Regions from separate parts of the Chungangia koreensis genome, predicted to be linked through region 1. Evidence: riboswitches for the same ligand, from Rfam matches in the RefSeq annotation. Region 1 holds a riboswitch; each other region holds the start of a gene.
The links. Region 1 has a riboswitch for cyclic di-GMP ahead of ACFOZY_RS09380 (RHS repeat-associated core domain-containing protein). Riboswitches for the same ligand answer to the same signal wherever they lie in the genome.
Positions count from the first base shown of each region.

Region 2: another riboswitch for cyclic di-GMP. It lies ahead of ACFOZY_RS05820 (sensor histidine kinase); the one in region 1 lies ahead of ACFOZY_RS09380 (RHS repeat-associated core domain-containing protein).
Region 3: another riboswitch for cyclic di-GMP. It lies ahead of ACFOZY_RS04670 (DUF192 domain-containing protein); the one in region 1 lies ahead of ACFOZY_RS09380 (RHS repeat-associated core domain-containing protein).

Region 1 covers NZ_JBHSEC010000019.1:52,509-55,790, reverse strand. The annotation lists cyclic di-GMP riboswitch class I at 1,581-1,668, shown strand; gene ACFOZY_RS09380 (RHS repeat-associated core domain-containing protein) at 1,793-3,282, shown strand, end outside.
Region 2 covers NZ_JBHSEC010000006.1:25,897-29,178, forward strand. The annotation lists gene ACFOZY_RS05815 (response regulator) at 175-807, opposite strand; gene ACFOZY_RS05820 (sensor histidine kinase) at 804-2,084, opposite strand; cyclic di-GMP riboswitch class II at 2,187-2,269, opposite strand; gene ACFOZY_RS05825 (S8 family serine peptidase) at 2,474-3,282, opposite strand, start outside.
Region 3 covers NZ_JBHSEC010000005.1:59,533-62,814, forward strand. The annotation lists gene leuS (leucine--tRNA ligase) at 1-1,010, shown strand, start outside; cyclic di-GMP riboswitch class I at 1,276-1,361, shown strand; gene ACFOZY_RS04670 (DUF192 domain-containing protein) at 1,507-1,851, shown strand; gene ACFOZY_RS04675 (Flp family type IVb pilin) at 1,869-2,048, shown strand; gene ACFOZY_RS04680 (A24 family peptidase) at 2,081-2,599, shown strand; gene ACFOZY_RS04685 (TadE/TadG family type IV pilus assembly protein) at 2,596-2,979, shown strand; gene ACFOZY_RS04690 (pilus assembly protein TadG-related protein) at 2,992-3,282, shown strand, end outside.

The sequences.
Region 1 (3,282 bases):
GCCAGGATGTATATATGGTTGCCAGTGGATTAGCATTTATTCCTGGCTATTTGAAGACTTTAACAGTACAAATGAAGGAAATGGCCAAGAAGGAAAAGCTGACTTCAGAAGAATTCTTCCGCAAGCATTTGATGGAGTGCTTATTACTCCTTAAAGAGGACATCAAGTCTGAGCAAAAACTGACACCCGAGCAGGATGAAATACTCTATAATCTACATAGTTATTTGGAACAATATCATTCTGTTGACGAAACCATTTTCACGGTTTTCGGACTTTATTTAATGGGCGTAAATCCAAAGCCAAGAAAGAAAGAAGCGCTCATTGCAGCAGCGGTACGTTTTGGCAGAGATTATGGTTTATTACCTAATCTCCAGACCAATAAAGACTTGTCAGAAGTATTCGGTGTCTCCACTTCCACCATCCAGAAGTATGCGGAAGAAATTGAAGACTATTATCATAGTCACGCAGCCAATGCGATTGACAAAAATTCAGAAACGAAAATGGTTTACGAAGTGGGTGTTTACCCAAGATTTTCAGAGTATAAGAACTGGGAGATCCAAATGCATCTAAAGGATCAAGAACCAAAGAACGAAAAAGATTTAGAAGAGAAGTTAAAACAATTTATGAACGTCCCTTATCAGCCTAAGACTGCAAAAGAACAGGCTCAAAAGTATGCGTATGAGGCCTATTTTGCAGAAAATGAGAAGCTAAGGAAACAAAATTGGAAGTTGGCAGAGGCAAACGATCCACATAACCCGGATGTACTCCTTCATAAGGCTGAGTCTGAAAAGAATGCAAGACAAGCGTATGATGATTATCTGAAAGCCATTGAAGTATCATATGAATTCTACAATGAAGACATGGAACATCCATGGGCGTATCTCCCGAATCGATATTTTTTACGAGCGTTGTTCTCATTGGGCATCTTTCTCTTTGATTGGGGTTACTATGAAGAAGCGTCCGAACGATTTATTGATTTACTCAACTTCAATCCTGATGACCAACAAGGAGCTCGCTACCCGTTAATCGCTTCGCTCATTGAGCTTGAAAAGTATGACGAAGCTGAAAAATACCTCAACAAATACGCTACTGATCAAAGCGCTGCATACATTTTTATGAAAAATACATTACGGCACAAGCGACTTAGGGATTCGGAAAGGGCAAATGCGAATGAAATGTTTCACGCAAATCAGCATGCACTTGACATGCTCCTCCACAAAAGGGATGAATATCCGCTTGAGTATCCAAAAGCTGCTGCAATTGAGCCGGGAAGTGTAGAAGAAGCCTACTATATTTATTCCATACTTGCTGATTTGTTTTAATGAGAAGAAATCCGATCCATACGAGGGCGGATTTCTTTTTTTCATAAAATCTCCTTGCATTATTCAAAACATGGATCATTAGCATCTTCCGAATATCGGGGTTTTGGACTTTATGGAAAATATATAGTCTTTTTTGTTTATTCCGATTTTAATCCAAAAGACTCATTTATAAATAAAATTAGAAAATTGTGGTGATTTAACGCTTTCATTGTGATAATTTGGCATTAAGTGAATCGATAGTCGTGAGTCTAAAAAACTATTTGTAAAAGGCAAACTCATTGAAAAGTGGGGACGCAAAGTTACGGGTCTACAGCATGAAGCATGCTATGATCGCCGGACCGCCAATAGAAAGGGATTTTATGAACTGCCTCCTTTCGTCATGGCCGCCCCATGCTTGAAAGGGGGTTTTTCTATTGGCTCACATCCATCCTTCACCCAAGAGAGAAAGAGAAAGGTAAGGGGAAAACGAATTGAACAAGAGAGAGAAACAAATTCTTAGACAAGCTTTTGCTATTTTATTATCTATTTTACTAATCGTCTCAAGTATCTTTACTTATCCTATGCAAGCACTTGCAGCAGGACCAAACAATTCAATGATGGACACCAATTCCATCTTGGACTATCTTCCAGATTTCAATCAGCAAAACCCGTATTTACCCCAACTAGACCAATCATCATCACCAGCAATTCCAACAACCAACTTAGAACAAATGTCTCCAGCTGCAAGTACGGGGACAAGTGTATCAGCCGATCATGGACCAATTTCGCCAATCAGTTCATTTGAGGAAAAGGTCAAACTATCAACCGGAACTCTTTCAATGGACGAAAGTGATCTACTCATTCCGGGAATCGGATATGACTTTGAGTTGAAACGTACATACTCAAGTGACCGTACCGAAGTCGGAGCTTTTGGAATTGGCTGGGATTACAACTATCACTCTAATCTACAAATGTTTGCCGAATTTGCAATTGCCGAAACCCGGGCAGATGGCACCGTACTAAATTATGAATTCGTCAAAGATGACCCCGATGGTTTTATTACCGAATACGATGGGGATGACATGACGAACTATGAACTTCATAAAGGTTCCTACAAGACTGCAGTCAACGGTGACAAGTTAAAGCGGAATAGTCAGTTTGACTATGAAGTAACAACTGAAAAAGGAATGACTGTTACATACAACGGTTATTTTGCCCCTTGGCGTAAAGATCAAGATCCAAAAGTGGGTAAGATGACCGAATGGAAAGATCGCTATGGCAATACCACCCGATTCGAGTATGACAGCAACGGAAAGCTCACGACGATCTATGACACGAGTAACCGCAGAATCCGCCTCATCTGGAACGGTGATGTCATTACAGAAGTCATTGATCCGTTGAATCAGTCTACAATTTATACATACGATGGCCAGAAGCGCTTGACGAAAGTGACAACGCCAGATGGACGCAGCATTTCCTATGGTTACGATAGCAGCAACCGGATCACCAGCGTCACAAATGGTGAAGGGGAGACTGTTTCGTACGGCTATGATGGCAATGACCGTGTAACATCCATCAAAAACGAAAAAGGTAACGTCATTTATTCATATAGTTATCAAGCAAATGGCAAGGAAGTAACGAAAGTCACGAAGAAAAATGCACTGGACAAAGTGTGGAATTATGAAGTCGATAAAGGGAATATCACGAAGCAAACGGACCCACTCAGCAAAACAATCAGCTTCCAATACGATGAGGATGGAAATCTACTTTCCCAAACGACGGAAGCAGGAACCACTTCTTATCAGTACAAGGATGGCAATAAAGTCAAAGAGACCTACCCGGACGGTTTGACAGTTAGTTATCAATACCATGAAAAATGGGATCTTCCGACCAAGGTCACGTATTCGGATGGACGCTCTCTATCATACGAATATGACGCACAAGGAAATGTGACGAAGAAAACGGAAAATGGAATAACAGC
Region 2 (3,282 bases), on a different contig from region 1:
TACCCATTTCGTCATTGGGACTTAAGTAGGGATTCTTCATTCATCATGATTATGCAAGTTCAGTACGAAACATGATTACTTTTCTTCTTTTTTTCTAACAGTGCAATGTGATCTTGTTCCTTAGGTAGTCAAAAACATTAAAAAAGACTTAGGGATTCACCCTAAGTCACTAAATCAGTTAATGGCGTATGAAACTAATCCTTTTGCATTTGCGTACAATGCTGCCTGAGTCCGATCTGTGAGCTCCAATTTCGCTAAGATCTGGCTCACATGTTTCTTTACAGTGTATTCTGTGACAAATAACCGTTCGGAAATGTCACGGTTAGACATGCCCTTTCCGAGCTCAATAAGTACTTCCTTTTCCTTTGGTGTAAGATGTTCGATGAATTCATCCTCTTCCACTTCATTTGTCATTAATTCAAGTACACCTGGATCGAAATACTTCCTTCCTTTACCAATCACTTTTAATGCATGCAATAGTTCTTCCGGCAGAGCTTCCTTCAATATATAACCGTCTACTCCTACCTGTTTAGCCTGGTTGAAATCCTGTTGGTTTGAAGAAGAGGTTAAAATAGTAAACTTAGAATTGACACCCTTTTCCCTGCATTCCTTCACTAAAGCCAAGCCGGATTTACCAGCCAATCGCAGATCAACAATCGCAAGATCCGGCTTAAGTTCAATGATTCTATTTAGTCCTTCAGTGTAATCCGAGGCCTCACCTACTACTTCCATAGAATCTTCTATTGTAACTAATTCAGCTATCCCTTTCCGAATTAATGGGTGATCATCCACTATTACTACCTTCATATCCCTACCACCTTTTGCATGTTTCGATTTGGTATTTCAATCTGTAGACTGGTACCTTTGCCAATTTCACTATCGATCGCAACTACTCCACCAAATGAACCGACAATCTTTTTAATATTATGAAGACCAATGCCTTCTTCTTCCCTATTCGGCTTTATAACCATGCCTGATCCATTATCATGAATTTCCAAGACCGTTGCATCCTCGGTAACTGTCATAGAAACATAAATACGTTCACATTTCCCATGACGTACTGCATTGCCGCATGCTTCGTTTAGAATTCGAATAAGTGATTCTTTAAGCTTATAACTTAATGCAGACTCGACACCTGAAACTTGATGAATCACTTTAACACCATGTAAGGTTGAAAATTCATCCAAGAAAAGACGGAACTGATTTAAAACTGGTTGCTCACCTTTCTTCACGGAACTAAGTCGATATATCGCTGCCCTGATCTCCTTCATTGCCTCATTGGCAATACGGCCTAAAAAGTGGAGGTCATGACTCAACTCCACATTTTTATACTTATGTTGGAGATTGTGTAGTGAATAGACTAGACCAAAGAGTTTTTGAGAAACATTGTCGTGGATTTCATTTGCAATTCGGTTTTGTTCCTCTAATATGGCCATCTTCGTTGAATAACGATTCATCTCATTATTTAACGAAACCACTTGTTCAATTGCCGCCTCATGCTTTCTGTTCAACTCCAATAATTGTTCATTTGCCTCTTTTAATTCCTCCATTTTCAAATCAAGCTCTCTTGTTAAACGGGAAAAGAGGTTCGCCAGTAAAACCCCCAGCAAGCAAGCCAAATATATAAATGCACTTTCTTCCATAATTAAAAGAACATCAGAAAAGGAAATGTTTGTTCCTGATAAAAATGTAATCGAAGCTAAGTAACTAAACAAAAGTCCCCAGCTGAAAATGGGTGATAAAAAGCTTATTGCTACTAATATAGGATTCAAAGAATACCAAATAAATGGACTCTCGATTCCCCCTGTATATAAGACAAAAAATAGTAGGAAAATTAGTTCAATAAGTACAAATAATTTTAGGAAAGTATGTTTCAGTTCAAATTTGTTATAAAGATGTGTCGAGGCAATTGCTAATAGACTAATGGCAACTACTGAACTTAATTTGATATGGAAGGGTTGACCGTAGCTTCCGATTAGATAGAATAACGATGTTAAGAATAAAGAAAGAGTTCGATAGACCAAACCTAAGTGCAATTGACTGGAAGGGGACTTTTGAATCACAGTACTCAAGTAATTGATCACGACCATAATTGTTCAAAACCCCACTTTTCTTTAACACAACACATCCCTCGCGTCCCCCTTTGACATAATAAATAGCCTCATTACCTTGAATATCAGTTCAAGTCAAATCAGGCCGGTTGCACCAACAGCTCCATACTTTCCAGGTGCCCACATACAGAAAGTATTTCAACGCATCCATTATTTTTATTACTTTATATATGTCATTATAACCAGTACGAAAGGAATATTTTCTCAAAACCTGTTGATGAATCCCTTCTATTTTTGTCGAATTCCATATAATTACCACTATTTCATTTAGTTCCTATAAGACTTTAGAATTAAATAAGAAAAAACCCCATAGAAAATGCCATGAAGCAAAATTTGCTTCATGGCATTTATACTTACTTTTCTTACTTACCTGGTTTTCCAGGCTTTTCTGGCTTTCCAGGCTTGTCACCTTTGGCTGGTTGTTTCTTGATAGTAATTGTTTGAGTAGCTTTTTGACCAACCAAGTCTTCTACGACAAATTCGAATACATTGTCACCATCAACTAAGTTCAATTCCACTTCAAACGTTTGGTCAAATCCTTTCATACCGTACGGTTCTGACAATTCCTTATTGAATTTTTCATCACCATTCACAGTCAGTCGTACTTGGTCGAAGTTATCTTGGACACGGACTTTAACTTTAATAGTATCTTCCTTCACATTCTTTGGATACTTCTTATCTACTGTCACTTTCGGTCCAAATGTATCAACGAAGATGATGCGACGGATCGACATTTCGTTACCGTGCTCATCGACAGCCGCAACTTTGACGTCTTTCACGCCATCTTCCAAGTTCAAGACGTGTGAGAAGTTGACACCGTCAAAGTCTTCAACCACTTCTCCGTTCACTGTCAATGAAGTTACAGCAGATTCATCTTCCACTTTACCTTTTACCAATACTTCATTCGTATTATAAGCTGCGAAGAATCCTGGTTCTTCAATGTAAATCACTGGTGGATTTGTTTCAGCTTGTGATCCGCCATCCATGTTCACTTCAACCTCACTGTAGTTACGAGCAGCATCCCATACAACGACTGTTACAGTATCTCCTTCAGCTAATTCGGATTCAAATGCATATTCCGCTTCAGCTGCAGTCAATTCAGCAACCGTTTCACCGTTCACAAGAACTTCCCAATACTCTACGCCAACACCTTCATCAGCCAAGTCACTGA
Region 3 (3,282 bases), on a different contig from region 1:
AAGAGTGGGTAAATGTCGTGGATCCGGTAACTGGTAAGAAAGGACGCCGCGAAACAAATACGATGCCACAATGGGCGGGGAGCTGCTGGTACTACTTGCGCTATATCGATCCAAACAATGATCAGCAATTAGTTGATCCTGAGTTGGCGAAACGCTGGTTGCCGGTTGATATCTACGTTGGTGGAGCGGAGCATGCGGTACTTCACTTGTTATATGCTCGTTTCTGGCACAAAGTTCTTTACGATTTGGGTGTTGTTCCAACGAAAGAACCATTCCAAAAATTGTTCAACCAAGGCATGATCTTAGGTGAAAACAATGAAAAGATGTCCAAATCAAAAGGGAATGTAGTAAACCCAGATGATATCGTGAAAACTCACGGTGCGGACGCTCTTCGACTATATGAAATGTTCATGGGACCACTTGATGCTTCAAAAGCTTGGTCTACAAATGGGCTGGACGGAGCTCGTCGCTTCCTTGACCGGATCTGGCGCCTATTCGTGAATGAAGATGGGTCATTAAGTAAGAAAATTGTAGACACGAACGATGGCAAATTGGATCGTGTATACAACCAAACAGTCAAGAAAGTATCCGAAGACTATGCAAACATGCATTACAATACGGCAATTTCACAAATGATGGTGTTCATCAACGATGCCTATAAAGTAGATGCAATTCCTAAGGAATATGCAGAAGGCTTCGTGAAGATGATGTCTCCAATTGTCCGCCACGTTGCTGAAGAACTTTGGGAGAAACTTGGCCATACGGAAACGATTACGTATGAGGCGTGGCCAACATTTGACGAAAGTAAACTGGTCGACAATGAAATCGAAATGGCAATTCAAGTGAACGGAAAAGTCCGCTCGAAGATTGTCGTGGCGAAGGATGTAACGAAAGAAGAACTGGAAAAAGCTGCACTTGCTGATGCCACCATTCAGGAATGGACTGATGGCAAAGAAATACGTAAAGTCATTGCGATTCCAGGTAAATTGGTAAATATCGTAGCGAATTAATTTATATATGAAGGAACACCGTGCTTGCAAAAGCTCGGTGTTTTTTCTTTTGAAGATTTAGTTGTAGATTTAATGCGTTTGGTTGTAGGCTTTTTGGATTTGGTTGTACACTTTTTGGATTTGGTTGTACACTTCAGTTGTTTGGTTGTAAACCAACATCTTATTTTGAATTAAATTCCAAAATAAGACAATATACCTATTTATTTTGCTAAATAATGGTTGTATTATAGCTATTAGAGATTTGGGAACGGAATATATTACCAATCTCGATAAATGGCAAACTTGGCGAAAGCCAAGGACGCAAAGCTATAGGGACTTCCGTGCGAAGCACGATGTCAGCCAGCTGCCGAAAGATTCAGGTAAAGTAATTGGTTGTTGACGGTCTTCGCTTATTTGTGGTGCCCTAAACTTGGCCTGCAATGAAGATAGAAACTTCCAATGAATGAACCTCGCTTTCGGCAAATGGCGGGGTTCATTTTTTTGTGGAGGTGAATGTATGAAGGTGTTGGACGAAGACACAGGGGTGACCATCGTTGAGAACTTAAAGCCGGCTTACTCATTCACGAAACGTCTGAAAGGCCTCATGTTCGATAAACGGATGCAGCCACAGTCAGGTGTCCATATAAAACCTTGCACATCGGTTCATACGTTTTTCATGAAATTTCCGATCGACATCATTTATGTAGATAAAGAGATGAAAGTCGTCGGACTGGAACAGTCACTCGAGCCAGGGAAAATCGGAAAACGATTCAAAAATGTGCACTCCGTCATTGAGTTGGAAGTAGGTCGGATTTTGGATTTGGGAATTACAGTAGGACAAACTATAAAAATACAACAATAAAGGGAGATTAACATATTATGAAAAAATTCTTTGCAGATTTCTTAAACGAACAAGAAGGACAAGGTATGGCTGAATACGCATTAGTACTTGGAGTAATCGCTGTTGGAGTTGTAGCATTGCTTGTAACATTCGGTGATACTATTAAAGGGAAATTCCAAACAGTAATTGATCAATTTACAAAAGAAGCTGCACAATAATAAATTAATTTAGCCTTTAAGGAGGACACCCAATGCAATCAATCGACTTGTTACTATTGATTCTTCTCGCCATCTGTTTTGTCACGGATATCCGGGAACGGAAGATTTATAACAAAGTCTTGCTGCCGGTGCTCCTCCTTTCTGTTATTTGGAATACCGTAATGGATGGATGGAGCGGACTTGGCAGTACCCTTTTAGGACTCGTAGCCGGGTTCCTGCTTCTCTTGATTCCATACTTGATGAAAGGCATGGGGGCAGGGGACGTAAAACTGCTGGCGGTTGTAGGCGCGATAAAAGGGCCGATGTTTGTCCTGACAACCGGAGTATATATGGCTGTGATTGGCGCAGCTTTAGCAGTCCTACTGATCGGTTGGAGACTTTTGAAGGCAGGACAACTGCTAACTCTTCTTCACCGCAGCAGCCTCATGAATTATGGAATGAAACTGAATCTCATTCGGTCATTCTCTTCCAAAGAAGCTTTACCATATGGAGTGGCAATAGCATTCGGTGCAGTTGTCAGTTTACTCACGAACGGAGTGATTAGCTTATGATTAAGGACCAACGAGGTCAGTCTTTAGTCGAATTTGCGCTTGTCATTCCGGTTTTTTTATTGTTGGTGTTATTCATCGTTGATTTAGGCAGAGTTGCCTACACATATACGAATTTACACTTTACAGTTCAGGAAACTGTAAGACAAGGCAGTTTCGGTCACTCGGATATCGACATGATTTCCTATGCAAAGGCTCATTTTACTGCAGGAAATCCGAATGAACTCTCGGTTTCTATTAGTCCATCGGAGTCAGTCAGAAGACCGGGGGATCAATTGACTGTGAAATTTTCATATCCATTGGAACCGGTCATGCCGCTTGCGGAACTTGCCGTCAGTGGGCCAATTGATTTAAAAGTGGATTCGACCATTCGGATCGAGTAGGAGGGAAAATGGTTGCTTAAAAGATTTATCAGAGATGAGGACGGCAATATTCTTCTCCTATCCGTCTTTTTATTTTTGGCCTTTACTGCATTCGCAGGGCTTGTCGTAGACGGCGGTCAATTATATATGAACAAAACCCACCTTCAAAAAGTCGCGAACGCCGCAGCCCTTTCTGCCGGTCAAGAACTTACCACAAAAGATCCGAAAGTCGTGGAAGACTTGGCAAAGGAGATTGTGGACAAGCATGGAGAACTGAGTTCCCTCCAGAATGTCGATATCATCCTTGAGCGAAAAGTGACTGTA